One region of the Methylobacterium fujisawaense genome, then DNA from elsewhere that is predicted to be linked to it. Evidence: predicted binding sites of a transcription regulator. Region 1 holds the regulator's gene; each other region holds the start of a gene.

Region 1 (7,616 bases):
GGGGACCAAGCCCGGTCCGATGATGAAGGTCGCCTCGGGTGGCGAGCTGTCGCGCTTCATGCTGGCGCTCAAGGTGGTGCTGGCCGACAAGGGCTCCGCTCCGACCCTCATCTTCGACGAGATCGATACCGGGGTCGGCGGCGCGGTGGCGGACGCCATCGGGCTGCGCCTCGCCCGGCTGGCGGCCACCGTGCAGGTGGTCGCGGTGACCCATGCCCCCCAGGTTGCCGCGCGCGCCGAGACGCATTTCCTGATCGCCAAGGCGCCCGTGAAGGGGGCCGGCCGCGTCGCCACCCGCGTGTCGAGCCTGCCGGTCGCCGAGCGCCGGGAGGAGATCGCCCGGATGCTGGCGGGCGCCACCGTCACCGACGAAGCCCGGGCGGCAGCCGCGCGCCTGCTTCAGGGCGCCGAGGCGTAGCCCGGCGACAGCCTTAACCGTTGGTTGAGCTTAACGATGCGTTAACTATTCGACTTGAAAGTGCCGTCATCCCGGTACCGCGGAAGGCATGGGCGGTCGATGGGCGGGAGGGAGCCATGAAGCCGGCTATCGTCGAGTCCGATGGGCATCTGCCTGCGGGACAGTCGCTGAAGCGGGCGCTCGACACGCGCCAGCTCGGCCTCAACCTTCGCACGGTCTACGAAGGCAGCGTCGACACGCAGCCGATCACCGACACGCACGTCGAGCTGCTTCTGCGACTGCGCCAGAAGGAGCGGGAGCTGCGCCGGGCGATCTGATCCGGCCCCGCGCCGCTACCAGCGGCGCGCCCCCGGCCGTCGACGATACTCGGCGGCACGAATCAACGTCAGCACCCGGTCGAGGTTGACCAGCAGCTCGGCCTCCTCGCGCCGCGCTGCGGCCGCAAGCTCCGGATCGGTGGAGAATTTCTGGCGCGCCTGCGCCAGCGTGAGGGCACGCTCCACGGCTTCCCGCTCCGCATGCAGGGCCGACCAGACCGGGTCGGCATCCGCCCCCGTATCGACCTCCTCGCCGCCCACGATCCGACGTCCTCCCGCTGTCACTGCCGCTGGCATTGCTCCGGCATTGCCGCTGCCCATGCGGGTTATGAACGCGCGAGATCCACGAACCGTGCCGTCCGGCCCGCGGCGCGATGTCATCCCGGTGTCATCTGCCTGTCGTATGCGCCCCTCCATCGGGCGGCCGGCGCTGGGTCTCTTCGGAAGATCGGCCGCAGAGCTCTGCCGCGGGCATGGGCTTGCCGGCAGGGCAGCGCAGGCTCTTGCCCGACGGCAACGGAGAATCCCTTGAGACCCTTCGCTTACGCGCTCGCCGTCGGCCTCGCGACGGTTCAGCTGGCGTCCGCGGCGCTCGCCGCCGATATCACCGGCGCCGGGGCTACGTTCCCCTTCCCGGTCTACTCCAAGTGGGCCGAGGCCTATCGCAAGGAGACCGGCTCGGGCCTCAACTACCAGTCGATCGGCTCCGGGGGCGGCATCAAGCAGATCCAGGCGAAGACGGTCGATTTCGGCGCCACCGACGCGCCCCTCAAGCCCGAGCAGCTCGCCAAGGACGGTCTCGTCCAGTTCCCGACCGTGATGGGCGGCGTCGTGCCGGTGGTGAACATCCCCGGGATCGAGCCGGGCAAGCTCAAGCTCACCGGCGACGTGCTGGCCGACATCTATGCCGGCAAGATCGCCAAGTGGAGCGATCCGCGGATCGCGAAACTCAATGACGGGCTGAAGCTCCCCGACTCCAACATCACCCCGGTCTACCGCTCCGACGCGTCGGGCACGACCAACATCTTCACCACGTACCTGTCCCAGGTCTCCGAGCCCTGGAAGAAGGAATACGGCGCCGCCACGACGATCTCCTGGCCGGTGGGGCAGGGTGGCAAGGGCAACGAGGGCGTGACCGCCACGGTGAAGCAGGTCCCGAACGCGATCGGCTACGTCGAGTCGGCCTACGCCAAGCAGAACAAGCTTTCCTACGCCCTGCTGCAGAACAAGGCCGGCAAGTATCCGCAGCCCGACGACAAGGCGTTCCAGGCCGCGGCGGCGAGCGCCGACTGGAAGGCGACCCCGGGCTTCGGCATCTCCCTGACCAACCAGCCGGGCGAGGCGGCGTGGCCGATCACGGCGGCGACCTTCATCCTGGTCCACAAGGATGCCGTCGATCCGGCCAAGTCCGCCGATGTGCTCAAGTTCTTCAACTGGGCCTACAAGAACGGCGACAAGCTTGCCGTCGACCTCGACTATGTCCCGCTGCCGGACAACGTCGTCGAGCTGATCCACCAGGAGTGGAAGGACGTGAAGGGCAAGGACGGTAAGCCTGTCTTCAACATGTGAGCGTGGCCGGGAGGAGGTGCGAACCTCCTCCCTCGCTTCTCGGAACGCCCCGCGCTACCACGCCCTCTTCGCAGAGAACAGCGGATGCCCGCTTTGACAGAATCGATCGCCCTCGGCCGAACCCGTTCCGCGACGGCGCGGAAGGCGCCGAGCCGGAGCCTCGACACCCTGTTCCGGACCTCCTCGTATGCCGCAGCGCTGCTGGTGCTGCTCGTCCTCGCCGGCATCCTGGGCTCGATCCTCTACGGCGGTTGGCCCGCCTTCCGCGAATTCGGCTTCGGATTCCTGACCTCCAGCGCCTGGAACGTCGGGACCGAGCAGTACGGCGCGCTGGTGGCGGTGATCGGGACCGTCGCCTCTGCCTTCCTGGCGCTCCTGATCGGCGTCCCCGTCTCCCTCGGGATTGCGGTCTACCTCACCCAGCTCTGCCCGGGCTGGGCCCGCAAGCCGGTCGCCATGACGATCGAGCTGCTCGCCGCCGTGCCCAGCATCATCTACGGCATGTGGGGCCTGTTCGTGTTCGCGCCGCTCTTCGCGCGCTACATCCAGATCCCGGTCTCGAACCTCGTCGAGGGCATGCCGATCGTCGGCACGCTGTTCTACGCCCGGGTGCCCTCGGGCGTCGGCGTCTTCACCGCCGGGATCATCCTGGCGATCATGATCGTGCCGTTCATCGCCTCGATCGCCCGCGACATGCTCGACCAGATCCCGACCGTGCTGCGCGAGAGCGCCTACGGCATCGGCTGCACCACCTGGGAGGTGGTGCGCCACGTGCTGGTGCCGCAGGCCTCGGTCTCGATCATCGGGGCGATCATGCTCGGCCTCGGCCGGGCGCTGGGCGAGACGATGGCGGTGACCTTCGTGGTCGGCAACGCCAACCGCCTCTCGGCCTCGATCTTCGATCCGAGCTCGACCATCGCGTCGCGCATCGCCAACGAGTTCAACGAAGCCGACGGCCTCCAGCTCAACGCCCTGATGGCTCTGGGCTGCATCCTGTTCGTGATCACCTTCGTGGTTCTCATCATCGCCCGGCTGCTGACGCGCCGCGTCCAGGCCGCCTGAGGAGCACGCGCGATGGACGCCTCCCCTACGATGACCGCGACGCCCCGGCGCCGCTCCGGCCGGGTCCGTCAGGGCCGGCGCATCGCCGACCGCACGCTGCGGGTTGCCTGCACCGGGGCGACGCTGGTGGGCGCCCTGGTCCTGGGCTCGATCCTGGTGATGCTGATCGTCCAGGGCGTGCGCGGCTTCACGCCGACCCTGTTCACCAACCCGACGCCGGGCCCCGGATCCGAGGGCGGCGGCATCGCCAACGCCATTCTGGGCAGCCTCGTCCTGACCGGGATCGGCATCGTGATCGCGACACCGGTCGGCGTCATGGCCGGGACCTTCCTGGCCGAGTACGGGCGCGGCTCGAAGCTCGCGGCCCTGATCCGCTTCCTCAACGACATCCTGCTCTCGGCGCCGTCGATCCTGATCGGCCTGTTCGTCTACACCCTGATGGTGCGGCCGATGGGCACCTATTCGGGCTGGGCCGGCGGCGTCGCGCTCGCGATCATCGCGGTGCCGGTGATCGTCCGCACCACCGAGGACATGCTGCGGCTCGTCCCCGGAACCCTGCGGGAGGCCGGCGCGGCGCTCGGGGCGCCGCCCTCGACGGTGATCATCAACGTCACGTGGCGGGCGGCCTCGGCCGGCATCGTCACCGGGATCATCCTGGCCCTGGCGCGCATCGCCGGCGAGACGGCGCCATTGCTGTTCACCGCGCTCAACAACAATTCCTGGTTCTCGGCCAACCTGATGGGCGGCGTCGCGAACCTGCCGGTGATGATCTACCAGTTCGCCCTGTCGCCCTACCCGAACTGGCAGGGCCTCGCCTGGGCCGGCGCGCTTCTGATCACCGCCACCATCCTGGTGCTGTCGATCATTGCCCGCCTTGTGATCAAGCCGCAGACCTCGCGCTGAGACCCTTCGAGGACACGACGATGAACGCCGCCTCCGCGATCCCCACGGTCGAGCTGAACCGCAACCGCGCCGACGAGGGCGGTCCCGTGCGGATCGCCGTGAAGCGCCTGAACTTCTACTACGGCAGCTTCCACGGGTTGAAGGACGTCAACCTCGACTTCCACGACCGGCAGGTCACGGCGCTGATCGGGCCGTCGGGCTGCGGCAAGTCCACCCTGCTGCGCTGCTTCAACCGGATCTACAGCCTCTATCCGGAGCAGCGGGCCGAGGGCGAGATCCTCCTGGACGGGGAGAACATCCTCAGCCCCTCCATCGACCTGAACGAGCTGCGCTCGCGCATCGGCATGGTGTTCCAGAAGCCGACGCCGTTCCCGATGTCGATCTATGACAACGTCGCCTTCGGCCTGCGCCTCTACGAGAAGCTGCCGAAATCCGAACTCGACGGCCGGATCGAGGCCTCCCTGCGCAAGGCCGCCCTCTGGGACGAGGTGAAGGACAAGCTCAAGCAGCAGGGTACGGGCCTGTCGGGCGGCCAGCAGCAACGCCTGTGCATCGCCCGCACGGTGGCGCAGCGCCCGGAGGTGATCCTGTTCGACGAACCGACCTCGGCCCTCGACCCGATCTCCACCGGCCGCATCGAGGAGCTGATCGAGCAGTTGCGCGACGAGTTCACCATCGTGATCGTCACCCACAACATGCAGCAGGCGGCGCGCATCTCGCAGTTCACCGCCTTCATGTATCTGGGCCAGCTGATCGAGTTCGGTCCGACCAACCGGATGTTCATGAACCCGACGGAACGCCGCACCCAGGACTACATCACCGGCCGGTTCGGCTAGTCTGCCTGGACGCTCCGGTCTCGGGGAAGGCCGTCCGGTCGCCGCATCCGCGGAGGGCCGGCGGGTCCCCGAGGGCCTCCGCGGAGCGCCGCCCCCGGGACCCATCGAAGGATTCGCCATGCCCGGCCATATCGTCACCTCCTACGACACCGACCTGGAGAACCTGCGTCGCTCGATCTCGGAGATGGGCGGCGTGGCCGAGAAGATGACCGCGGAGGCGACGGACGCCCTCGTGCGCCGGGACGACACGCTCGCCCAGGCGGTGATCGTCGCCGACAAGCGCCTCGACGCCCTGCAGCGGGACATCGAGGAGCGCGCCGTGCTGTTGATCGCCCGGCGTCAGCCCCTGGCGATCGATCTGCGTGAGACGATCTCGGCGATCCGCGTCTCCGGCGACCTCGAGCGGATCGGCGACCTCGCCAAGAACGTCGCCAAGCGGGTGGTGGCGATCTCCGATCAGGCGCCGGCCCAGAAGATCGTTCTCGGTGTGCGCCACATGAGCGACCTCGCGGAGGGCCAGCTCAAGGACGTTCTCGACGCCTATGCGAGCCGCGACGTCCAGGCAGCCCACGATGTCTGGGAGCGGGACGGCGAGATCGACGCCCTGTACAATTCGCTGTTCCGCGAGCTCCTGACCTACATGATGGAGGATCCGCGCAACATCTCGTTCTGCACGCATCTTCTGTTCTGCGCCAAGAACGTCGAGCGGATCGGCGACCACACCACCAACATCGCCGAGACGATCCACTATCTCGCCACGGGCGAGGCCCTGGCGGGCGATCGGCCGAAGAACGATGCGTCGAACTATGCGACCGTGGACGGGGTGCCGGCTCCGTAAGCGGGCCGCCCCCGGTCCAGGCGTCGGCCTGCGCGCGCTCCTGTGGGGCGCCGCCGGAGAATCGGAGCGTGCGGGTTGAGGCTGAGCGGCGCCTCCTGCACCCTCCGCCTGCCCGCCGGCTCCAAGGAGAGTCGGCGCGCCTGCAGGCCGTATGGCGCCGCTTCGTGAACGGATCTTCGAACGTGAGCATGCAAGTCCTGATCGTCGAGGACGAGGAGGCGCTGACCACGCTGCTGCGCTACAATCTGGAAGCCGAGGGCTTTCTGGTGGATTCCGCGGCTCGCGGCGACGACGCGGAGCTGCTCCTGGCGGAGCGGATCCCCGATCTCGTCCTGCTCGACTGGATGCTGCCCGGCCTGTCGGGCATCGAGCTGTGCCGGCGGATCCGGGCGCGCCGGGAGACCGAGCGGCTGCCCGTGATCATGCTCACCGCCCGGGGCGAGGAGGGCGACCGGATCCGCGGTCTCGGGACGGGCGCCGACGACTACATCGTCAAGCCGTTCTCCGTCCCGGAACTGCTCGCCCGGATCCGCGCGCTGCTCCGCCGGGCCAAGCCCGCCCACGTCTCGGACCGGCTGGCGGCGGGCGACCTCGAACTCGACCGCACCGGCCATCGCGTCCGCCGCGGCGGCGAGGAGCTGCATCTCGGCCCCACAGAGTTCCGTCTGCTGGAATTCCTGATGCTGGCGCCGGGCCGGGTCTTCTCCCGCGAGCAGCTCCTCGACGGGGTCTGGGGACACGACGTCTACATCGACGAGCGCACGGTCGACGTCCATGTCGGGCGGCTGCGCAAGGCACTGAACGGCCCGCGCCAAGCCGACCCGATCCGCACGGTCCGCGGCTCGGGCTACGCCTTCGACGAGACGTTCTCGCTCGAGGCCTGAGGCGGCCCCGCGCGCCATCGGAGAGAAAAACGGTCCGACGCGCCGTCATCACGAGCGCAGCGAAGTGACCCAGGGCATCGGGACGCCTGCGAGCGTGGCGCTTCTGGATTGCTTCGCTTCGCTCGCAAAGACGGCGGGCCGCGCGTCGATGCCCAGAGGCCTGAGACCCTAAAACTGTCTCAGCGGGTCAGCGCCGCGCTCCGGCCGGACGCGACCGGCACGGCGTCGAGCGCCGCCAGAACCGTCCCCTCGGTGAGGATCTGCGGAAGCACCTGAGGCGCTCCGGTTCCGGTATAGAGGAGGTAGAGCGGCACGCCGCTGCGCCCGTGCTTCTCCAGCAGACGGGTGATCTCGGGATTCTGGTTGGTCCAGTCGCCCTTCATGTAGGTCACGCCGCGCTCGGCCATCGCGGCCCGCACGGCCTTGGTGTTGAGCGAGGTCGCCTCGTTCACCGCGCAGGTGATGCACCACGCGGCGGTCATGTCCACGAAGACGGGGCGGTGCGCGTCCACCAGGGCGTCGAGACGCGCCTGAGTGAAGGGCTCGACCCCGTCGGCGGCGGCCTGCGCCGACGGCGCGGCGCGGTCACGCGGAAGGGTCACGGCGAGGGCCGCCACGGCGACCAGCGCGAGGGCCGCAGCGACCCGCGCGACCCGGCCCGCCCCGGGCGCGGCGGCGCGGCCGTGTTCCCAGGCCCAGGCGGCGAAGCCCATCAGGACGAGGCCGATCAGCGCCGCCAGCAGCCCACGCGGATCGACCTGCTGCGCCAGAACCCAGATCAGCCAGGCC
Region 2 (7,616 bases), 2.9 Mb from region 1:
CTCGCGGCGGCGGTCGGCGTGTCGCTGCGCCACCTGCAGACGCTGTTCCGCGAGCAGGACCGCAACATCGCAGACTGGATCTGGCGGCGGCGTCTGGAGAGCGCCGCACAGCGGCTCACGGATCCCGGCTTCAGCCACCTGTCCGTGGGCGAGCTGGCCTATAGCTGCGGCTTCAGTACCCAGAGCCACTTCAGCCGACGCTTCAAGGAGAGCTACGGACTCTCACCGAGCGATTACCGGAGGGCGCCCGGGATCGCGGGCTGACGGCCGGCTATTGGGGACGGGCCCCCGCGGAGTTCGCCCGGATCCATCCCGGCGCGAGGATGTCGCCGTCCTCCGTGATGATCCACGGGCTGGCATCCTCGGCGTCGATCGCCGCGACCGCGGCGGCCAGGGCGGCCCGCAGCGTCGGGAAGCTGCGCGAGTCGGCGACCCGGGCGGGCGCGTAGCCCGGCCAGAGAGTCAGTTCGGCGGGTCTGTCGAGGTCGGTCGGCATCATGGCGTAGGCGGGTCTGGAGGGGCACGCCGCCGATGCCGCGGACGTGCAGGGGAAGCGAGCGGAGCGCGGGAGGCCTCCGGGGCCGCCCGCCGAGCGGAACGCGACGCGCGTTCAGGCGGCTTTCGGCTTCGGCCGGGGAACACGCACCTCGACGGTTTGTCCGGTCAGCGGATTCAAGATCAGCATGGCAGCACGTCTCCGGTGGAACTGCCCGTAGAACGCCGGCCGATCGCATCCGGATCGGGGCGGTCGGTGCAAGTTTGCCGATTGGGTAAACCAATCGTTCACCGTGGCGGCGGGCCGTCCATCCGCCCCGTGATCGCCCCAGGATAGATCCGGGTCGCCGCGCCGATGGAAGGCCGCGCGCATACCGCTTTAGGAGGAGGTCCGACCCGGGCGCAGATCGGGCGCAGATCGCGCGCAAGCGGGCCGACCGGGCGCCGCCGCGACGCGACCGCGCCGGCGGTGCGACGGGCCCCGCCATCCCGAGTGCGGCAGTCACGGGCCGAACGGCCCGGTTCGATCAGACCCGTTCGGGCTCCGCCAGCAGGATGGCGGCGCGGATCGCCGCCCGGCGCAGTCCGGTATCGGCCCAGGGCTGATCGATCAGCGTCCGGGCGAAGGGATGCGAGGCCACCGCCACCGCAGGGTCGATGCGGAAGCCGTCCCCGAACGCCACCGAGCCGGGCGTGGGATCGGCCAGATACGCGTCCACGACGGCCGAGACGTCGTCATCGACGATGTCGAGGGTCGTGAACAGGTCGAGGGTCATCGGGCGCTTCGCCATGGCGGCGCTATAGCGGCGTCTGCACGACAGGATCACGACTCCCGCCCCGGGCCGCGGCGCCCCGTTCAGTACGCGTCCGGCACGTACATCTCGGCGGGGACCGGACCGCGCACGTAATCCGCATGCCGCAGGCGGGCCGGCAGGTGGACCGGCGGGTGCTCCACGCTGCCGTACGGGATCTGGCCGAGCAGATGGCTGATGCAGTTCAGGCGGGCCCGGCGCTTGTCCACCGCCTCGACCACCCGCCAGGGCGCCTCGGGGATGTGGGTGCGCGCCAGCATGTCCTCCTTCGCCCGCGTGTAATCCTCCCAGCGCCGACGCGACTCGACGTCCATCGGCGACAGCTTCCACTGCTTGAGCGGATCGCGGATCCGCATCTGGAAGCGGAATTCCTGTTCCGCGTCGGTGATCGAGAACCAGTATTTGAGGAGGACGATGCCGGAGCGCACCAGCATCCGCTCGAATTCGGGCACCGAGCGGAAGAACTCCTCGACCTCCGCCTCGGTGCAGAAGCCCATCACCCGCTCGACCCCGGCGCGGTTGTACCAGGACCGGTCGAACAGCACGATCTCCCCGCCGGCCGGCAGGTGAGAGACGTAGCGCTGGAAGTACCATTGCGTCCGCTCGCGCTCGCTCGGGGCCGGCAGGGCGGCCACGCGGCAGACGCGGGGGTTGAGGCGCTGGGTGATCCGCTTGATCACGCCGCCCTTGCCGGCCGAATCGCGGCCCTCGAAGAGGACGACGACACGCAGCTTCCGATCCTGCACCCAGTCCTGGAGGCGGACCAGTTCGTGCTGCAGGCGCAGCAGTTCGCGGAAATAGACCTTGCGGTCCAGGCGCTCGGGCTGTGCGCCGTCGGCGGCGAGCCGATCGAGGCGCTCCTCCTCGAGCCCGAGTTCCACCTCCTCATCGTAGCTGTCGGCAAGGTCGCGCCGGATCGCCTCCAGGGCGGCATCCAGGGCAGCACTGTCGTCGAGCCTCATCGCGGGTCCCCCTGCGTGTCGGACGGCCGAGCTAGAGCAGCCTTCCGTGACAGGCCTGAGAAGCGATCGGTCCGCGGGCGGACGATCCGGTATCGCCCCCGTGATCGTTCCGTCATACGCTTCGGCCACGGAGCACCGCGACCGGAGACGCGTCATGGCTGGAGAAGCGACGAAGCCCCCGCCGGGGCGGGCGCCGGGCGATCTGGATCCGGCGCGGGCCGAAGGCGAGAAGGTCGGCGCCCGGATCGACGCGGCGTTCGAGAAGCTCGCCAGGAAGCTGCGCGCCCGCGCCGACAAGGCCCACGGCAAGCTCGATGCGGCGACGCCGGCCGAGAAGCGCGCGGTCCTGCTCCGCCGCTACGAACTCTACGCGGATGCGGCGGCCTATCTCGAAGAACGGCTGGTGCAACGCGGGGAGCGGTCCACGTGATCTGCACCGACCCGGCCCGGCGCGTCGCCGCCGGCCGCAGCTGACGGCGAGGCCCGACCATGTTCGACGCGACCAAGATGCTCGCCGATGCCCTCGGCGAGCACCTCGCCGTCACCTACCAGCGGACCTTCGGCAGCCGGGAGCCGCGCTATGCCGAGATCATCGAGGCCTCGGCGCGCCTGACGATCGAGCGGATCGTCGGGAGCGATGCCCTCTACCATGACGGCGATCATACGGCCCTCGTCACCCTGGTCGCCCAGGACATCCTGCGCGGCCGCTTCCTGCACGAGGGTGTCACGCCGGAGGACTGGCTGCACATGATCCTGGCCGCCCTCTACCACGACATCGGTTACGTGCGCGGCGTCTGCGCGGGCGACCGGGCCCAGGCCTTCGTCATCGACGCGCGGGGCGGGACCGTGTGCCTGCCCCGCGGGGCCTCCGATGCGGCGCTGGCGCCGTATCACGTCGAGCGCTCGAAACTCGCTGTCCAGGAGCGCTTCGGCACGCACGATCTCGTCGATGCGGGCCGGGTCATCCGGGCGATCGAGCTGACCCGCTTCCCGGTGCCGGAAGACGACGCGCATCGCGAGACCGGGACCGAGGCGGGCCTGTTGCGGGCGGCCGACCTGATCGGGCAGCTCGGCGACCCGCTTTATCCGCGCAAGTTGAATGCGCTGTTTCACGAATTCGCCGAGATCGGCGTCAACGCGGAACTCGGCTACGACAGCCCGGCCGACCTTGCCGAGCGCTATCCGTCCTTCTTCTGGGGCAAGATCGAGCCCGTGATCGGGGATGCGATCCGCTTCCTCGACCTCACGGTCGAGGGCCGGGGCTGGGTCGCCAACCTCTACGCCCATGTCTTCGCCATCGAACACGACCGCCGCCGCATGGGCCCGCATCCCGGATCGGGGCCCGTCTGAGGCCGGCGAAGCGTCCGGCGGGAAGACGCGGTGGGCCGGCCGGGCGAGGCCGCTGTCGCACTCGACGCGGCCGCCGGGGCGCGGCGTCCGGCCTATCGCCGCGGGCGCCGGTCGCTCACGGATGCCTGTGGATCGGATCGACCCAGTAGACGGTCTCGGGCGTCTCGGCGGCCTCGACATCGGGCAGGTTGACCACCACCGCCTCGTTGTCGGAGCGCACCAGCACGCAATGCAGGGGCTCGTCGGTCGAGGCGTTGATCTCCTGGTGCGGCACGAAGGGCGGCACGAAGATGAAGTCGCCGGGGCCGGCCTCGGCCACGTATTCGAGCTTGTCGCCCCAGCGCATCCGGGCCCGGCCGGAGACCACGTAGATCACGCTCTCCAGCTCGCCGTGATGGTGCACGCCGGTCTTGGCGTCGGGCTGGATCGCCACCGTGCCGGCCCAGATCTTCTGGGCGCCGACCCGGGCGGCGTTGACGGCCGCCTGCCGGAACATGCCGGGCGTCTGCGCGGTGTTGGCATCGAGCCGGTCGCCCGGGATGACCCGCACGCCGTCGTGCTTCCACCGCTCCGGGGCGCCCGGCTCGTGGGCCTCGTCGTGCGCATGCGGGTGCGTGTGATCGTCGCCGCTGTCGTGCATGTCGAATCCTCCCGCGCCATCATGGCATGGCGGCGCGGGATCGCCGAGGAGGCCGGTCGCGGGATCGACGGGCGGCCGGACGGTTCCCCGCCGCCTCAGCCCCCCGCCACCGACGGGGCCGGGCCGACGGCCGGCGGCCGCGACGGGTGCCGGCCGATCCAGAAGACCAGGGCACAGCCGATGCCCGTGAGGGCGCAGAGCGGCAGCAGGGCGACGGGGAAGCTGCCGGTCTGCTCGCGCAGCACCCCGATCAGCGAGGTGATCGCTCCGGTCCCCAGATGCGCCAGCGTGTTGATCGCCGCGATGCCGGCCGCCGTCTGGGCCGGCGGCAGCGTCTCGGTCGCCAGGGCGAAGAACGGGCCCTTGATCGCGTAATTGCCGAGCAGGACCAGCGAGAGCAGGACCAGGGTGATCCAGAGGGAGCCCGTCAGCAGGGTCAGGGCGAAGCTCAGCGAGGTCAGTGCCAGCGGCAGGGCCGTGCTCCAGATGCGCTCGCCGCTGCGGTCCGCCCGCAGGCCCCAGACGATCATGAACACCGAGGCGATGCCGAAGGGGATCATGTTCAGCAGGCCGGTCTCCAGGTTGCTGAGGCCGAACCCCTTGAGGATCTGCGGCATCCACAGTGACAGCGTGTTGCTGGTGGCCGAGCTGCCCGCGTAGATCACGGCGAGGAGCCAGACCTGACGGCTGGCGAGCACCGCCCACACCGCCGCGAGGCCGTGGGCGTGGTGGGATGAACCCGCCTCCGCGGCGCGGCGCTCGGTCTCCAGCCGGTCCGCCAGCCATCGGCGCTCCGCCGGGCTCAGGAAGGCCGCCTCGGCCGGCCGGCTCGGCAGCAGCGCCAGGGCGGCGATGCCGAGGAGGACGGCCGGGATCGCCTCCATGATCAGCAGCCACTGCCAGCCGCGCAGGGACGCGGCCCCGTCGAGGGTGAGCAGCGCCGCCGAGAGCGGCGAGCCGAAGAAGCTGGAGAGCGGGATCGCGACCATGAACATCGCCACGATCCGCGCCCGGTAGGCCTTGGGGAACCAGTAGGTCAGGTACAGGATCACGCCGGGGAAGAAGCCGGCCTCGGCCGCGCCGAGCAGGAAGCGGGCGGTGGCGAAGCTCGCCGGACCGGTGACGAAGGCCGAACCGATGCCGACGAGCCCCCAGGTGATCATGATCCGCGCGATCCAGATCCGGGCGCCGACCCGCTCCATGGCGAGGTTGCTCGGCACCTCGAACAGCACGTAGGCCACGAAGAACAGGCCGCCGCCCAGGCCGAAGGCCGCGGCGGAAAGGCCGAGGTCGCGGTTCATGGTCAGCGCCGCGAATCCGACATTCACCCGGTCGACGTAGGCGATGAAGTAGCAGAGCACGAGGAAGGGGATCAGGCGCAGGCCGACCTTCCGCATCGTTCGGCTCTCGAAGGCGGCCGCGTCCGCCCCGTGAGGCATGGTCGGTGTTGCCATGGTCCTGTCCTCGTTGAAATCCGGGCTGGCGCGCGCCGGGCGGCTCAGTGGTCGAAGCGGAAAAGGGCGGCGGGCGTCTCGCCCAGGATGATCCGGCGCTCGGCCGGGTCGGGTACCCAGGCGTCGAGGTCGCGCCGCGCTTCGGCGGGGCTGGCCTGGGTCTCGAACTGCGTGTGCGGCCAGTCGCTGCCCCAGAGCAGGCGCCGCGCACCGAAGGCACCGCGCAGGCGCTCGGCCGCCTGCAGCGCCGTCTGCCGGCCGGCCGCGCCGCTGCCGATGCGGTAGGCGCCCGAGAGCTTGACCCAGACGCGGCCGCCGCGGCCGAAGCCGAGGAGGTCGGCGAAGCCCGGATCGGCGATGCCGAGGGCGGGGTCGATCCGGCCGAAATGATCGACCACCACCGGAACGCCCGCTTCGATCAGCGGCGGCAGCAGATGCGCGAGGCGCCGCGCCTCGGCCTGGACCTCGATCTGCCAGCCGAGATCCGCCACGCGGGCGAGGTGGGCCCGCCAGACCGGACTGCCGAACTCCGGGTCCGGCCGGCCGATCAGGTTGAGGCGCAGACCGACGACGCCCTGGTCGGCGAGATCGCGCAGGGTGGCCGTCTCCGCCGCGGGGTCCAGCACCGCGATGCCGCGCAGCCGCTCCGGGGCGGATCGCAGGGCCGAGACCATGTAGCTGTTGTCGGTGCCGAGGAAGCTCGGCTGGATCAGCACGCCGCGCGCCATGCCGTTCCGGTCCAGCATGGCGCGATAATCGGCGATGCTCGCGTCGTAGGCCGGGGCGTAGCGCCGGTCCCCGACCAGGGTGAGGGTCCGGGTGAAGACGTGGGCGTGGGTATCCACCGCCGCCACGCCGTCGCGCGCGTCGAGGCCCGTCTCGGCCGCCCGGCCGCAGACGGGGAATGCGAGCGCGACGCCGCCCGCGAACAGGGTACGGCAAAACAGGCGCCGGTTCATCGGATCATCTCACGGTCTGGGGGAGCAGCGCGCCGCCGGACTGCCGATCCGGCAGGAGCGCGACGGCGAGGAGGACGAGCCCGTAGGCGCCGATGGCCGACAGTCCGATCGCCGTCCCAAGGCCGCAGATCTCGCTGAGCAGGCCGACGCCGAGGGGCAGCACCCCGGAGGCGAGACGGCCGGCATTGTAGCAGAAGCCCATCCCGGTCCCGCGCAGGCCGTCCGGGAAGAGCTCGCTGAACAGAGCGGCGAGACTCGCGGGGATCCCGGCCGTGCAGAAACCGAGCGGGGCGCCGAGAAGGAGCAGCCCCGTGCCGCCGACCGGCACCAGCAGGTAGAGGACGACCAGGGCCATGCAGCCGGCGGCGAACAACGCCACCGTCCGCCGGCGGCCGAGCCGGTCCACGAGGCCGCCCGCCACGAGGCAGCCCAGGCCGAAGGCCGCGATGATGATCGCGAGGTAGAGCCCGGTGCCCGCCACGGAGGCGCCGCGCTCAACGCTCAGATACGTGGGCAGCCACGTGAACAGGGCGTGGAAGCCCCCGTGCGCCCCCAGCCCGAGCAGTGTCCCGATCACCGTGATCCGGCGCAGGCCGGGCGAGAAGATCAGGAGCGGCCCGATGGCCGGCCGGATCGGTCCGGCGGCCGGTCGGACCGGCTCCGGGACCGAGCGGCGGAGGTAGAGGACGAGGAGCGCGGGCGCGAGGCCGCAGGCGAACAGAGCCCGCCAGGCGGTCTCCTGATCCAGGACGGAGAAGGCCGCGGTGGACAGGAGCACGGCCGCGCCCCAGCCGAGCGCCCAGCCGCCCTGGACGGCGCCCAGCGCCTTGCCGCGATGCTCGGGCCGAATGGCATCCGCCATCAGGACCGCGCCGGCCGCCCATTCGGCGCCGAAGCCGATCCCCTGTAGCGCCTTCACGATCAAGAGCTGGCCGAAGCTCTGC
Region 3 (7,616 bases), 1.5 Mb from region 1:
CCGCAGGGCCGCCAGCGCGGCAGCCCGGAGATCCTGATCGAGAACCCCGACGCGACGGCCGCCGACCACGTCGTTGGGGCCCGGCACCGGGAAGGCCGCCACCGGAAGGCCGCTGGCCAGGGCCTCGAGGAGCACGATACCGAACGTGTCGGTGAGGCTCGGGAACACGAAGACGTCGCAGGCGGCGTAGACCGCCGCGAGGTCCGCGCCGGTGCGGGTGCCGAGGAAGCGCGCCCCCGGCGCGAGACCCTGTAGCCGCGCGCGGTCCGGCCCGTCGCCCACCACGACCTTGGTGCCGGGCAAGTCGAGGGCGAGGAAGGCGGCGACGTTCTTCTCCACCGCCAGCCGCCCGACATAGAGGAACAGCGGCCCGGGCAGGTCCGCGAGTTCCGCCGGCACGGGCGTCCCCGGTCCGGCGGGCCGGAACCGTTCCGTGTCTACGCCCCGGGTCCAGCGCATCAGCCGGCCGAATCCCCGCGCCGCCAGTTCACCCTGGAGCGAGGCGGTGCTGACCATCGTTCCCCGCGCCGCGCCGTGGAACCGGCGCAGATAGGCGTAGGACCACGCTTCCGGCACCGGCGCGCGGGCCGCGAGATATTCCGGGAAGCGGGTGTGGTAGCTCGTCGTGAACGGCAGGTTGTGCGCCAGGCAATGGCGCCGCACGGCCAACCCCACGGGCCCCTCCGTGGCGATATGCACGTGGGTCGGCCGTTCCGCCGTCCAGCGCGCCGCCACCCGCTCCCGGCTGGCATAGGCGAGGCGGATCTCGGGATAGCCCGGGAGCGGCAGCGACCGGAAATCCGCCACGGAGAGCAGGGCCGTCGCGAAGCCGTGTTCCGGGGCGCGGCGGACCATCTGCTCCAGGGAGCGGACGACGCCGTTCACCTGGGGATGCCACGCGTCGCTGGCGATCAGAAGCTTCACGGCAGTGCCCTCAAGCCACCGCGCGCCGGCCCGCCAGGGGTTGCGGCACGGCCTCGGCCGCTTGCGCCCGCAGGAGGCTCGGATAGTGCAGAACCTCGAGCCGGCCGTCGTAATGCTCCACGAGACCGGTGCAGGATTCCACCCAGTCGCCGGTGTTGAGGTAGCGCAGGTCGCCGATCGGCCGGTCCGCCGCATGGTGGATGTGGCCGCAGATCACCCCGTCGGCACCCTGGCGGCGCGCCTCCTCGGCCAGGATCGTCTCGAAGCGGCCGATGAAGCTCACGGCGTTCTTCACGCGCAGCTTCGCCCAGGCGGAGAGCGACCAGTAGGACAGGCCGAGGCGCCGCCGCACCTTGTTGATCAGGGTGTTGAGGGACAGGGCCAGGGTGTAGGCGCCGTCGCCGAGATGGGCGAGCCAGCGCGAGTGCCGCACGACCATGTCGAACTGGTCGCCGTGGATCACGAGGTAGCGCTTGCCGTCGGCCGCCTCGTGGATCGCGGTCTCGGCCAGCTCGATGCCGCCGAAGCTCGTGCCCACATAGTCGCGCAGGAACTCGTCGTGGTTCCCGGGCAGGTAGACGATCCGCGCGCCCTTGCGGACCTTGCGCAGGAGCTTCTGCACCACGTCGTTGTGCTCCTGCGGCCAGTACCAGCCCGAGCGCAACTGCCACCCGTCCACGATGTCGCCCACGAGATAGATCGTGTCGGCGTCGTAATCCTTCAGGAACGACAGGAGCAGACCGGCTTGGCAGCCGCGCGTTCCGAGATGCAGGTCGGACAGGAACAGCGTCCGCACGCGGACCGGCATCTCCTCAACCTCGGCCACGGCAACCCTCTCCCGGCGGCTGAACGGTGCCGGGATCCAGAGCGCGATCCCATCTCAGTTTGATGACGCGGAGTCCCGGCGGGGCCACCCGTCCGCGTTGCGGCGCCGCAAAGCATCTCAACCGGACCTCGGCTTCGTTGCGCCGCACAAAAAATTTTTTTGCCAAGTTCTGGAAGTTTTTCCGGTTTTCCTTTCGAGCTTCGCCCGCTCATAATACCAGGAACCGGCGGCTCGGCACGAGTTCGGCCGGACCTTGACAGGAAGGCGGCGAGGACGGCCCTGAGGCCGTTGGACGGGACGGCATTTCGGAGGCGACCGGCGCGCGGGGGCGTGCCGCGACGCGAGCGGCGTGAGGCCGCCTGCCGCTCCGCGGAGGCCCCCCGATCACGGCAGAGGATGGCGTTCGAGGGGGCGCGGCGCGAGCCGCTTTCGACGGCGCCGGACCGACTCCCTGAGGACGCTTGGACAACCCGGCGCGGGTTCACGCCCGCGCACAATGGATTTTTCGGAGGAAACATCATGGCCGCAACCCGGCGCCCCGGTCGCAACCACCTCTTCATTCCCGGCCCCACGAACATCCCGGAGCGCGTCCTGCGCGCCATGCACGTGCCGTCGGAGGATCACCGCTCGCCGAGCTTCCCCGAGCTGGTGAAGCCGCTGCTCCAGGACTCCAAGATGGTGTTCGGCTCGACCGCCGGGACGGTCATCCTGTTCCCGTCCTCGGGCACCGGCATCTGGGAATCGGCCCTGTCCAACACCCTCTGCCGCGGCGACACGGTGCTGACCTCGCGCTACGGCCAGTTCAGCCACCTCTGGGTCGACATGGCCCAGCGCCTCGGCCTCGACGTGGTCGTCCAGGAGGAGGAGTGGGGCACCGGCGCCGATCCGCAGAAGATCGAGGAGGCCCTGCGCGCCGACAAGGATCATAAGATCAAGGCCGTCATGGTCGTCCACAACGAGACCGCCACGGGCGTCACCAGCGACATCGGCGCGGTGCGCAAGGCGATCGACGCCGCCGGCCACCCGGCCCTGCTGTTCGTGGACGGCATCTCGTCGATCGGCTCGCTGCCGTTCTACATGGACGACTGGAAGGTCGACTGCGCCATCGCGGGCTCGCAGAAGGGCTTCATGCTGCCGGCCGGCCTCGGCCTGATCTGCATCAGCCCGAAGGCGCTCAAGATCGCCGAGGGCGGCACCGGCCGCAACGACCGGCTCGGCCATGCCTACTTCGCCTGGAAGGACCAGCTGGCCGCCAACGCCACCGGCTACTTCCCCTACACCCCCGTCCTGCCGCTGCTCTACGGCCTGCGCGAGGCCCTGGCGATCGTGAAGGAGGAGGGGCTGGAGAACGTCTACCACCGCCATCACGTGCTCGCCGAGGCGACCCGTCAGGCCGTGGCGGCCTGGGGCCTCAAGCCCTGCGCCAAGGAGCCGAAGTGGAACTCCGACACGGTCACGGCGATCGTGGTGCCGGAGGGCGCCGACGCCGCCAAGGTGATCATCCACGCCTACGAGCGCTACAACCTGTCGCTCGGGGCCGGCCTCTCGAAAGTCGCCGGCAAGGTGTTCCGCATCGGCCACCTGGGCGACCTGAACGAGCTCTCGCTGCTGGGCGCCATCGCGGGCGCCGAGATGGCCATGATCGATTGCGGCATCAAGGTCACGCCGGGCTCGGGCGTCGCCGCCGCCTCAAGCTATCTGCGCGAGAATCCGCTGCATAAGGCGTAATCGGCGCACGCGATCGGGGCGGGGCCGGGTTGCCGGGCCCGCCCCGACGCGCAAGTAAGAACAAGACTATCGAGGAAACTGCCCGTCGTACGAGAGGGGTCCTATGACCAAGAAGATCGTGTTCCTGGATCGTGAATCCCTCGATGCCAGGGTCCGACCGTTCAACTTCCCGCACGAATACGTCGAGCACGACTCGACCTGGACGCCGGAAGAGATCGTCTCCCGCCTCCAGGGGGCGGAGATCGCGCTGATCAACAAGGTCCCGATGCGGGCCGAGACGCTGAAGCAGCTCCCCGACCTGAAGCTGATCGCCGTCGCCGCCACCGGCACCGACGTGGTCGACAAGGCCGCGGCCAAGGCGCAGGGCATCACCGTCGTCAACATCCGCAACTACGCCTTCAACACCGTGCCGGAGCACGTGGTCGGGCTGATGTTCGCCCTGCGCCGGGCAATCGTGCCCTACGCGAACTCGGTGAAGCGGGGCGACTGGGCGAAGTCCAAGCAGTTCTGCTACTTCGACTACCCGATCTACGACATCGCCGGCTCGACGCTGGGCATCGTCGGCTACGGGGCGCTCGGCAAGTCGATCGCCAAGCGCGCCGAGGCGCTCGGCATGACGGTCATCGCCTACGACGTGTTCCCGCAGGACGGGCTGGTCGATTTCGAGACGATCCTGACGCAGTCCGACGTGATCACGCTGCACGTGCCGCTGACCCCCGAGACCAAGGGGATGATCGGCGCGGCCGAATTCAGGAAGATGAAGAAGAGCGCCATCCTCATCAACACGGCCCGCGGCGGGCTCGTGGACGAGGCGGCCCTGCTCGAAGCGCTCAAGGACGGCACCATCGCGGGCGCCGGCTTCGACGTGGTGGCGCAGGAGCCGCCCAAGGACGGCAACATCCTGTGCGAGGCCGACCTGCCGAACCTGATCGTCACGCCCCACGTGGCCTGGGCGAGCAAGGAGGCGATGCAGATCCTGGCCGACCAGCTCGTCGACAACGTCGAGGCCTTCGTGGCGGGCAAGCCGCAGAACGTGGTCGAGTAGGCACGACAGGCCCCCTCTCCCGCACGGGAGAGGGTTGGGGTGAGGGAGGACAACTCTCCGGATGAGGCACGCCCCTCACCCTGTCCCTCTCCCGCACGGGAGAGGGGGCCCGCGCCTCGCCCGCTATGCCATCTGAAAGCTCGGGCGCACGATGACGCGGATGGGTCGCGCGCTGCGACCGCCCTTTGAAAACAAGACGATAGCGCCGCAGGGCGCGACAGAAAGGTCTGAATCGTGACGAAGAAGCTGCTGTTCCTGTTCGACACCGATGCCGTGCCGAACGTGTTCGACACGGTCGTCGGCTACGACGGCGGCGCCGACCACATCGCCGGCTACGGTGGCGTGAACCCCGACAATGTCGGCGCTCTGGTCGACGGCACGATCTACACCCGTGGCGGTTCCGAGAAGAAGTCGACGGCGATCTTCGTCGGCGGCGGCAGCATGGCGGCCGGCGAAGAGCTGTTCACCGCGGTCAAGAAGCGGTTCTTCGGCCCGTTCCGCGTCTCGGTCATGCTCGATTCCAACGGCTCCAACACAACGGCCGCCGCGGGCGTCGCGCTGGTGGCGAAGGCCGCAGGCTCGCTCCAGGGCAAGAAGGCCGTCGTGCTGGCCGGCACCGGCCCGGTCGGCATGCGCTCGGCCGCGCTGCTCGCCGGCGAGGGCGCCGAGGTCACCATCGCGGGCCGCGCCCTCGACAAGACCCAGGCTGCCGCGGACCAGATCAACAAGCGCTTCAAGGTCAACGTGAAGGCCGCCGCGACCCCCGACGAGGCCTCCCGCGTGGCCCTCGTGAAGGGCACGAACCTCGTGTTCACGGCGGGCGCCATCGGCGTCGAGCTGCTGCCCGAATCCGCCTGGGTGCAGGAATCGTCCATCGAGTTCGTCGCCGACTACAACGCCCAGCCCCCGACGGGCATCGGCGGCATCGACGTGATGGACAAGGGCAAGGAGCGCAACGGCAAGCAGGCCTTCGGCGCGCTGGGCATCGGCGGGTTGAAGCTCAAGCTGCACCGGGCCTGCGTGGGCCAGCTCTTCGAGAGCACCGACAAGGTGCTCGACGCCGAGGAGATTTATTCGCTCGCCAAGTCGATGGCCTGACGGGAGGGACGCCCATGTCGGACACGCAGCAGGCGCCGGAAAACGCGTCCATCCAGACCTTCCTGACGGAACTCGCCAGCGCCGCCCCGACCCCCGGCGGTGGCGGCGCGGCGGCGATCTCCGGCGCCATGGGCGCGGCTCTGGTGTCGATGGTCTGCAACCTCACCATCGGCAAGAAGAAGTATGTCGAGGTCGAGGCCGAGCTGAAGGAGGTCCTGGCCAAGTCCGAGGGCCTGCGGGTCGTGCTCACCGGCATGATCGGGGAGGACGTCCAGGCCTTCGACGCCGTGATGGGTGCCTACGGCCTGCCCAAGGCCACCGACGACGAGAAGGCGGCCCGCGCGGAGAAAATCCAGGCGGCCCTCAAGACGGCCTGCGACGTGCCGCTCGCCTGCTGCCGGGCGTGCCGCGCGGTGATCGACCTCGCGGCGATCACCGCCGACAAGGGCAACCTCAACGTCGTGTCGGATGCCGGCGTGGCCGTGCTCTCCGCCTATGCCGGACTGCGCAGCGCGGCGCTCAACGTCTACGTGAACGCGAAGGGTCTCGAGGACCGGGACTTCGCCGACGAGCGGCTGAAGGAACTCGAAGACCTTCTGGCCGGGGCCGGGGCCTTGACCGAGAAGGTCTACGAGGTGGTGAAGACCAAAGTGAACTGACGCCCGCGGCGCTTGATCCTGGCGCCGGCAAACCATGGACAGTCGAGGCCGGGTGCATCATGCCCCGGCCTCGTTGTTTTTGAGTATGCCGCAACGCAGCATCGAATACGATCCGTGCTGCAACCGCGAAAAAGTCGTCGTCAAGCCCGAGATCAAAAAATTTGACGGGCTTATTCCTTCGACTCAACTAAAGTGAAGGGCATCAACGGCGGCAACGAACCGCGGAGGAGGCGCCGAATGGACGTCCACGAGTATCAGGCCAAGGAGCTGCTTGCGAGCTTCGGCGTGGCCGTCCCGAAGGGCGCGATCGCGTTCAGCCCGGATCAGGCGGTCTACGCGGCTACGGAATTGGGCGGATCCTTCTGGGCCGTGAAGGCGCAGATCCACGCGGGTGCCCGCGGAAAGGCCGGCGGCATCAAGCTCTGCCGGACATATAACGAGGTCCGCGACGCCGCCAAGGATCTCCTCGGCAAGCGCCTCGTCACCCACCAGACCGGCCCCGAGGGTAAGCCGGTCCAGCGGGTCTACGTCGAGACCGCCGACCCGTTCGAGCGTGAGCTCTACCTCGGCTACGTGCTGGACCGGAAGGCCGAGCGCGTGCGCGTCATCGCCAGCCAGCGCGGTGGCATGGACATCGAGGAGATCGCCGCGAACGAGCCCGACGCCCTGATCCAGGTGGTGGTCGAGCCGGCGGTGGGCCTGCAGCAGTTCCAGGCCCGGGAGATCGCCTTCCAGCTCGGGCTCAACATCAAGCAGGTCTCGGCCGCGGTGAAGACGATCATGAACGCCTACCGGGCGTTCCGCGACTGCGACGGCACGATGCTGGAGATCAATCCGCTGGTCGTCACCAAGGACGACCGGGTGCTCGCGCTCGATGCCAAGATGTCCTTCGACGACAACGCGATGTTCCGCCGGCCGGGCATCGCCGACATGCACGACCCCTCGCAGGGCGATCCCCGCGAGGCGCAGGCCGCCGAGCACAACCTCAGCTACATCGGCCTCGAGGGCGAGATCGGCTGCATCGTCAACGGCGCCGGGCTGGCCATGGCCACCATGGACATGATCAAGCACGCGGGCGGCGAGCCGGCGAACTTCCTGGATGTCGGCGGCGGCGCCTCGCCCGAGCGGGTGGCCACGGCCTTCCGGCTGGTCCTGTCGGACCGCAACGTGAAGGCGATCCTCGTCAACATCTTCGCCGGCATCAACCGCTGCGACTGGGTCGCCGAGGGTGTCGTCCAGGCCGCGCGCGAAGTGAAGATCGACGTGCCGCTGGTGGTCCGGCTCGCCGGTACGAACGTGGAGGCGGGCAAGAAGATCCTGGCCGAGAGCGGCCTCG
Region 4 (7,616 bases), 710 kb from region 1:
CTAGAGCGGCAATTCGCGCCCTCTGTTCAGGGGACTGCCGAGGAATCCGACCTCATCACTGCCGCTCGGGATCCTCGCCCGGCCTTCGACCAGCTGCTCAAAACGCGGTCGTTCGCCACCGAGAACGAGATCCGGCACGCACTGGCCGAGCAGCTGCCGCACGGCGTCGACACAGCGCTCCAGCGATTGCTGGCGGCGCCCGACATCGTGGCTCTGCATGAGCCGGAGACGCGCTCGGTGGTCGGTTACACCACACTCGGCATCCGTGCCGAGGAGCAGGGGCTCGTGACCCGTGCCGTGCGCCTGAGCCGCCGATCCGGGGCTGCCGTGCCTGAAACCCACATCGCTGACGCCATCACGCGACACGGGCTCGACGAGGAGCAGGCTGCAGCAGTCCGACATGCCCTGTCGGGGCACCGGCTGGTGTTGATCGAAGGGCGGGCGGGGACCGGCAAATCGGCCGTCCTGTCCGCCATCCGAGCGGCGGTGGAAGCCCAGGGCGGATCCGTCATCGGCTTGGCACCGACCAACGCTGTCGCCGACGATATGCGAGCCTCGGGATTTGAACGGGCGGCGACCGTGCATTCGCTGCTCTGGTATCGCGCTCACGCGCCGGAGCACGCCAACGCCCAGATCCCACGGGGCGCCCTCATTGCCGTCGACGAGGCTGCGATGCTCGATGTGCAGCGCTATCGCGAGCTGCTGGAGGCCGCGGAGGCATCGAAAGCCACGCTGTGCCTCGTCGGCGACGACCATCAGCTTCCGGCGATCGAGCGCGGCGGATTGTTCACCGACCTAGTGCGGGCTGTGGGAAGCGTCGAATTGCAGACCGTCCGTCGCCAGACGCGGCACTGGGCTCGCGCCGCCGCCCGGGCGCTCTCGGAAGGCCGGTTTCGCGATGCGCTGGAGGCCTACGCCGAACGCGGGCTGATTCACTGGTCAGCGGGGTTGGAACAGGCGCGCGCAGCCCTCGTCGCCCGCTATACCCAGGACACGGTCGACGCCCGCGGGCGTCGGTTCGTGTTCTGCTACACGAACCAAGAGGTGAAGCGTCTGAACGATGCGCTGCAGGCCGTCGAAGTGGTGCGCGGGCGGGTTGGCTCTCTGCAGACCTTCGAGACGGAGCAGGGCACCGTGCGCCTTGGAACGGGCGACCGCTTGAGCTTTCGCGGTACGGATAAGCGCCGCGGTATCCTCAACGGGGCATTGGCCACCGTCGAACACATCGAGGCCGATATGATCTCGGTTCTGACCGATGCGGGCCGCCGGGTCACATTCGACGCGCGGGAGTTTTCGCAATTCGACCTTGGCTATGCCGGCACGATCTATCGCGGGCAGGGTAAAACCTTGGATGAAACGTATGTATTGCACACTAGCCATTGGCGAGATGCCAGCACATACGTGGCTCTTACGCGATCACGTGCCGAAACACATCTCTTCGTTGCTCGGAGCGAGGCTAAGAGCTTCAAGGAGCTAACCGGTCAAGTCAGTCGGCAATCGCATCGTGGATCTAGCCTTAAGTTTTTTACGGCTGAAGAGCTGGATCGTATCAAGCAAAACGAAAATTTGATAACCAAAGAAAGCGCTCGCGAGCGCGCATACATTCAGGCACAAGAATAACAATTGGCTATAGCCTGTTGGTGTCTCCGCCCATCATTCATCCAGCGTTGATAGATCCGCTGTGCTGACAAAGATGGATCACGGCCAGAGGGAACCGGCCCGGGACGGCGAGGGATGTGAACCAGCCTCTCGACAGCATGGCTGCCGTGCTCAAAGGCCCGGGTGGCTACCGCGTACTGCCCCGACTGGAGCCCATGGCCGGTTATCTGGATGTTCCCCGGGAGCCTACGTTCATCGGCCTGGTGGTCGACATGGAGACCGCCAGCACGAACTTTGCCGTCGATGACGTGCGTGGTCCGTAACCATTCGCGTAAGGGCAGCTTATGGAGCTTGCGCGCAATTCAGGTGTAGGCCGATCGCATACTCCGATGAGCGACGCGTTTAATGCAACCCCAAGGTTATAAATCGAGAGATCGGTTAGTCGCTGCCGTTGTCAGGAACATCGCTACGGTGGGCCAGCCGATCCTCAAGGTGGTTCGCGGCATCTGCGTACAATTCAAAGCGGCGTAGCTGGATCGCGCGCTTCGTCTTGTTTTGCGTCATATCAATTTTACCTTTAGCGTGTTCAGCCTTGGCACGGAGCTTCTTGGCGAGCTTCTGGAACACATCATCAATCTTGCCTGAGACTTTATCGGTCTCTTGCTCTAGCGCGCTCGCATGATCGTCGTCGGTCTTTTTCGCACTCTTACTCATGGTTTTGATCCTACATTCACGGTGCAGTACGAGATGCATACCGCCGTGACGCTCGGATGTCGCCTGGCGGACTTATCGAATACGAGGATCGCAGAAGCCCACGCCCGCGACACCGCGGCGTACCCCTTACTCGTTCTAGGGCTTTGACGGACTGGGTTGCGCATCGCAACATAGGTTGTCCTCCCAAGGGACACCCATCGGCCCAGCCCTTCTATGCCCCCCAATCTCACGGGCTGGGTCGGTGGGGCCTTGTATCGCGCGGCACCATTCTTGGAACCATGCGGTGCACAACGGATTGATGCAGCGCAGCGCGATACGCATGCGTGCTGCGCCCTTCTTGGGCGTTTCCTCCCTAGACTTCGGGCCGCTCTTTCCGGAGCGGCCTTTTTTGTCATTCACAGCGGTTAGGTTTCGTCCTGGCCCACCTCAAGACCGCGTTTCAGGAACAGCTCCTTGATGTCGCGATAGCTGAGCGGGTAGCGTAGGTACCAGGACACGGCCTGGACGATCAGCGCCGCTTCGAAGTGCTAACCCCTAGAGTCGGCCTTGGCGCGCTGCTTCAGCTTGGTGGCGATAGCTTGAACGGTCATGGGCCGGCTCCGACGCGAAGGCGACAAGCTCGGCGGGTATGGCTGATGACCCATGAACATAGGCCCATTCGCGTTTGCGACAGGCGCCCTGAGTGCACGGGTACTGATCAGTAACAGTTATTATCAGCCCAGCTTCCGGGCTAGATCTTGAGAGCTCATGGGGCGATCCATTACTCAAAACCGAGATCGCCCCAAGCCTCAAACTTTAGAACACTGGCTTACCGTCCTTGCTCTTCACGTCCTTCCACTCCTGGTGGATCAGCTCGACGACGTTGTCGGGCAGCGGCACGTAGTCGAGGTCGGAGGCAAGCTTATCGCCGTTCTTGTAGGCCCAATCGAAGAACTTGAGCGTATCCGCGGCCTTGGCCGAGTCGGCGGGTTCCTTGTGGACCAGGATGAAGGTCGCGGCGGTGATCGGCCACGCGTCGTCGCCCGGCTGGTTGGTCAGCGAGATGCCGAAGCCCGGGGCTGACTTCCAGTCGGCGCTTCCGGCCGCAGCCTGGAAGGCCTTGTCGTCGGGCTGGGGGTACTTGCCGGCCTTGTTCTGCAGCAGGGCATAGGAGAGCTTGTTCTGCTTGGCGTAGGCTGACTCGACGTAGCCGATGGCGTTCGGCACCTGCTTCACGGTGGCAGTCACGCCCTCGTTGCCCTTGCCGCCCTGGCCCACCGGCCAGGAGATCGTCGTCGCCGCGCCGTATTCCTTCTTCCAGGGCTCGGAGACCTGCGACAGGTAGGTGGTGAAGATGTTGGTCGTGCCCGAGGCGTCCGAGCGGTAGACCGGGGTGATGTTCGTCTCGGGCAGCTTGAGCCCGTCGTTGAGCTTGGTGATCCGCGGATCGGTCCACTTCATGATCTTGCCGGCGTAGATGTCGGCGAGCACATCACCGGTGAGCTTGAGCTTGCCCGGCTCGACGCCGGGGATGTTCACCACTGGGACGACGCCGCCCATCACGGTCGGGAACTGGACGAGGCCGTCCTTGGCGAGCTGCTCGCCCTTCAACGGCGCGTCGGTAGCGCCGAAATCGACCGTCTTGGCCTGGATCTGCTTGATCCCGCCGCCGGAGCCGATCGACTGGTAGTTCAGGCCCGAGCCCGTCTCCTTCCGGTAGGCCTCGGCCCACTTCGAGTAGACCGGGAACGGGAAGGTAGCACCGGCACCCGTGATGTCGGCGGCGAGCGCCGCAGACGCCATCTGAGCCGTCGCGAGGCCGATAGCCAGTAGGTATGACAAGGACTTCATGCGTCTCTCCTTACCATCACCGGCCACGTGACCGGCTGTCGGTTTGAACCTCAGGCGTTCGGGATACGATCTCTACGCCGCGGGGGCAGGAGATAGAGCCTGATCAAATGACAGGTTGATGATACAGGCGAGGCGTTACGCAGGCGCCGTCGGCGGCGCGTCGAGAAGCGGTCGTCGAGCAACCTGGCTTGGCTCGATAATACGTCGTGGAGAAAAGCTATTAAAATAGCGGCGCACTCCCTGATGAGTGCGCCGCAAGTGGGTTCGTGGTCTCTGGAACGAACTGACGCTTCCGTACACGGATGATCACGACGGGTCTGTTGCCGACGAGCAACAGACGGCTGCAGCGCGATTAAGACAGTTTGATGAATACGTACGTTTTTAAATAGAGAAACTTGCTGCAATCAGGATCGTGGCCCACCTTACCGACCAACGAAAAGGTGGCCCGTCACCGAGGCGCCTGAGTCGCGTTGAGAAACACCCTTGGGGTGCAGCTCACAGTTTGGAGCAAGACCCGCAGCCTGTCGACAGGGTTTGAATGTATCGTTGAGCCGCACCTTATTCGGATCGAAATTTCAGAGCACGCATTGTGGATCTCATCGTAACGAAAGTTGCGCAAGAATAAAGTCGGCTACCTTTAACCCCTCCGCAAGTCCGAATGCGATAGAAGGTCTTACTCAACCGTTCCTGGACCCTGTCTTTCTATGCGTATGACCCTTGGGCGCAAGCTCGCCACCGTCATCGGTGTTTTGGCCATCGTCGCCATCGGCATCTCCGCCTTCGCGATCGAGCAGGGACGCGAGGCCCAGCGCCGCGGCGACGAGATAGACGCCATCTGGAGCGCCGGACTGCAGGCGCGCAGCCTCGCTCAGGCGATCGAGCACGCCGTCGTGCAGGCGACAGCCCTCTACACCGCCGATGATACCAACGAGGCCAAAGGCCGATTGGCCTCGCTTCAGGCCGCCCTCACCGAGGTCGAGCACGCGCGTACCCCCTTCTTCGCGGCATTGGACGCGCAGCTCTCGCCCGAGCGCAAACGCAAACTCGAGCTGGGTCTCACCGAATTCGTCGCCTACCAGCGCGACACGGCCGAGATGGGCCTGACGATCTCTCCGAAGGCCGCGCTCATCCAGGCGAGCGACGAAGCGACCGTCAAGAACCGCGAGCAGATGGTCGTGCAGATCAACGCCCTGGGCCGAGACGTGCTAGCGCGCCTGGACACGCAGCGCGTCGCCGCCGCGCAGGCGCAGCACCGCGCCAACCTGACCCTGATGGTCGTGCCCGCCGCGGCACTCGGCATCGCGCTGCTGGTGGCATTCTGGATCGTCCGGACTCAGATCCAGGGTCCGTTGCAGCGGCTGAAGAACACGATGCAGGCGCTCGGCGGCGATCAGCTTCATAGCGTCGTCCCGTTCACGGCGCGCCGCGACGAGGTCGGCGAGATGGCGCGGGCCATCGAGGGCTTCCGGGCCTCCCTGATCGAGAAGCAGGCCCTCGATGCCCATGCACAGGAACGAGCCGCTCGCGACATCGCCCGCGCAGAGGCGCTGGCCGACGCGACGCGCACCTTCAAGGCCGAGACCGAAACTGCGGTGGCGGCCCTCGCATGCTCGGCCGAGGCGATGGAGACGGCCGCGGATCTGCTGTCGGGCGTGGCAGGCGACACGACGGCCCGGACAGAGGTGGTCGCCAAGGCGTCCGAGCAGTCGGCCGACGTGGTCAACAGCATCGCCAGCGCCGCCGAGGAGCTGTCGAGCTCGGCCTTCGAGATCGAGCAGCGCGTCCAGCACACCAGCGAGATCGCCACGGTCGCATTGGCCGACACGCACGGTTTGGAGGCGACGGTGATCGAGCTGACGCGAGCCGCCGCGGAAATCGGCGCCGTGGTGACGTTGATCCGCACGGTCGCCAGTCAGACGAACCTGCTCGCGCTCAACGCCACGATCGAGGCGGCGCGGGCCGGAGAAGCTGGACGCGGTTTTGCGGTGGTCGCGGCCGAGGTGAAGGCTCTCGCGGGTCAGACGGCTTTGGCGACCGACCGGATCGTGGGTCAGGTCGATGCGATCCAGGCCGCGGCGCACAGCACCACGGGCGCGATCGGCGCGATCGCACGGACGATCGCGCAGATGAGCGAGATCGCTGCGGCCGTCGCCGCTTCCGCCGACGACCAGGGCAAGGCCAGCCAGGAGATCGCGCGCGCCATCGCGAGTGCGGCCGCGGAGGCTCAGACCGTCGCCGAGAGCATCGGCACGGTGCGAGCGGCAGCCGCGTCCAGCGAGAGCCAAGCCGGCGCGGTTCGGGCGAACGCCACGCAGGTGAGCCAGGGCTCCCACGCCTTGCAAAGTGCGATCGCGACCTTCCTCGATCGAGTGCGCGCAGCCTGAGACCGTGCGGCGATGGTGTTGGCCCCCCGCCGGTTATTACTCACCCCCGCCCTGGAGCGGGATTTACCCTGTGAGATCAATGTGTTAGGCGCGACTTTCGCGGTTCCGGCGTTTATAGTAATTGCAGCGACATTACCAGTAGTTACTGTGGCCACACCGAGTCCATCATAGCAAATTTCGCCTATTTACTGTTTTTTCCCGAAATTCTGCTTTCAAAGGCTCCGGACCCTCACGAGCGGGAAATTTGAGTCACACGCCAACCCGCTGACGCAATTGGCCATTCGAAATTTATGAGGGGGTGGGTAATTACGCGTAGGCAGCTGCGCAATCGAAGATCTCGTTTATATACGGTAGTTTCTGGAAAAATATCCGTACTTACTCAGCTCTGTGCCGACAGTGTTGTATGGCCGATGGTCTTGAACCGTTGTTCACCACCGGTCCGTGGCAGGACGAACAGCGCTTCAGTGCACGTGCAGCGACGCCGTCCGCCTCGGCGAGGTCGATAAGGCCCCAGGTACCCGCGAACTTCGCTTCGCAAGCCCCGGTGGTCGATCTTGGCACGGACCTCGATGCTATGCACGCCAACGCTGCGCCGTCAGCGTAGCGGAAGATCTTTTTGGGACGTGATGATGTCGACGGTCCCTACCTTATAGGCCGCTGGTATGAGCGAACGGTCCATCGTCCGGTCCGATCCTTTTCCGATCCCCCAGCACGCTGCGCGCCGAGGCGATGATTTGGATGGTTTGCCGCCGGTCGCACTCGGCACGGGCCATCTCTTCCAGATTGCGAAGGTATGCGATCAGAGAGGCTTGTGAACCTGTTCCTCGTTTGCATGCACTATGTACCTTCGATGTGACGATAGTCTCAAGATTATTCCAGTATTCGTCGGAACGATTCATTCGCTGGCTCATAATAAATCCCTCCGTCGCGCCTATATAGGGCCCATTCGGAGAGCGAGATAGAGCTAATTTACTGAATTAATACTTTGCTGGCTAATACACTATCCGCGATGATCCTATCGCGCCCCTTCAGCGGCATGATCAGACTTTTTGGAAGGCAGTGCTCGTCGTGGCTATGAGCTTCTGGAAG

What was found. Region 1 encodes PhoB, which activates phosphate uptake and scavenging genes when phosphate is short. Its sites were predicted from a motif close to TGTCATNNANCTGTCAT; they were not measured.
Region 2: a site for PhoB is predicted at 2,369-2,385, ahead of ppk2 (polyphosphate kinase 2). Genes of this name have one in related genera too.
Region 3: a site for PhoB is predicted at 1,802-1,818, ahead of ABC766_RS21005 (UDP-2,3-diacylglucosamine diphosphatase). Genes of this name have one in related genera too.
Region 4: a site for PhoB is predicted at 4,251-4,267, ahead of pstS (phosphate ABC transporter substrate-binding protein PstS). Genes of this name have one in related genera too.

Annotation. Positions count from the first base shown of each region.
Region 1 is NZ_CP155000.1:5,922,544-5,930,159, forward strand. Features, by position in the region: gene recN (DNA repair protein RecN) at 1-418, shown strand, start outside; gene ABC766_RS28085 (hypothetical protein) at 535-735, shown strand; gene ABC766_RS28090 (hypothetical protein) at 751-996, opposite strand; gene pstS (phosphate ABC transporter substrate-binding protein PstS) at 1,264-2,304, shown strand; gene pstC (phosphate ABC transporter permease subunit PstC) at 2,389-3,366, shown strand; gene pstA (phosphate ABC transporter permease PstA) at 3,379-4,269, shown strand; gene pstB (phosphate ABC transporter ATP-binding protein PstB) at 4,290-5,105, shown strand; gene phoU (phosphate signaling complex protein PhoU) at 5,224-5,943, shown strand; gene phoB (phosphate regulon transcriptional regulator PhoB) at 6,132-6,827, shown strand; gene ABC766_RS28125 (protein-disulfide reductase DsbD family protein) at 7,007-7,616, opposite strand, start outside.
Region 2 is NZ_CP155000.1:3,054,312-3,061,927, forward strand. Features, by position in the region: gene ABC766_RS14545 (helix-turn-helix domain-containing protein) at 1-264, shown strand, start outside; gene ABC766_RS14550 (hypothetical protein) at 272-499, opposite strand; gene ABC766_RS14555 (hypothetical protein) at 1,023-1,271, opposite strand; gene ppk2 (polyphosphate kinase 2) at 1,352-2,269, opposite strand; gene ABC766_RS14565 (hypothetical protein) at 2,424-2,699, shown strand; gene ABC766_RS14570 (hypothetical protein) at 2,759-3,619, shown strand; gene ABC766_RS14575 (cupin domain-containing protein) at 3,735-4,259, opposite strand; gene ABC766_RS14580 (MFS transporter) at 4,355-5,713, opposite strand; gene ABC766_RS14585 (amidohydrolase family protein) at 5,758-6,672, opposite strand; gene ABC766_RS14590 (MFS transporter) at 6,677-7,616, opposite strand, start outside.
Region 3 is NZ_CP155000.1:4,420,922-4,428,537, forward strand. Features, by position in the region: gene ABC766_RS21000 (glycosyltransferase family 1 protein) at 1-924, opposite strand, end outside; gene ABC766_RS21005 (UDP-2,3-diacylglucosamine diphosphatase) at 935-1,732, opposite strand; gene ABC766_RS21010 (aminotransferase class V-fold PLP-dependent enzyme) at 2,270-3,478, shown strand; gene ABC766_RS21015 (D-2-hydroxyacid dehydrogenase) at 3,582-4,523, shown strand; gene ABC766_RS21020 (NADP-dependent methylenetetrahydromethanopterin/methylenetetrahydrofolate dehydrogenase) at 4,758-5,621, shown strand; gene fchA (methenyltetrahydrofolate cyclohydrolase) at 5,636-6,280, shown strand; gene ABC766_RS21030 (malate--CoA ligase subunit beta) at 6,518-7,616, shown strand, end outside.
Region 4 is NZ_CP155000.1:5,216,573-5,224,188, forward strand. Features, by position in the region: gene ABC766_RS24730 (AAA family ATPase) at 1-1,620, shown strand, start outside; gene ABC766_RS24735 (hypothetical protein) at 1,737-1,922, shown strand; gene ABC766_RS24740 (hypothetical protein) at 2,038-2,313, opposite strand; partial or broken gene ABC766_RS24745 (IS6 family transposase) at 2,736-2,903, opposite strand; gene pstS (phosphate ABC transporter substrate-binding protein PstS) at 3,109-4,143, opposite strand; gene ABC766_RS24755 (methyl-accepting chemotaxis protein) at 4,848-6,527, shown strand; gene ABC766_RS24760 (hypothetical protein) at 7,600-7,616, opposite strand, start outside.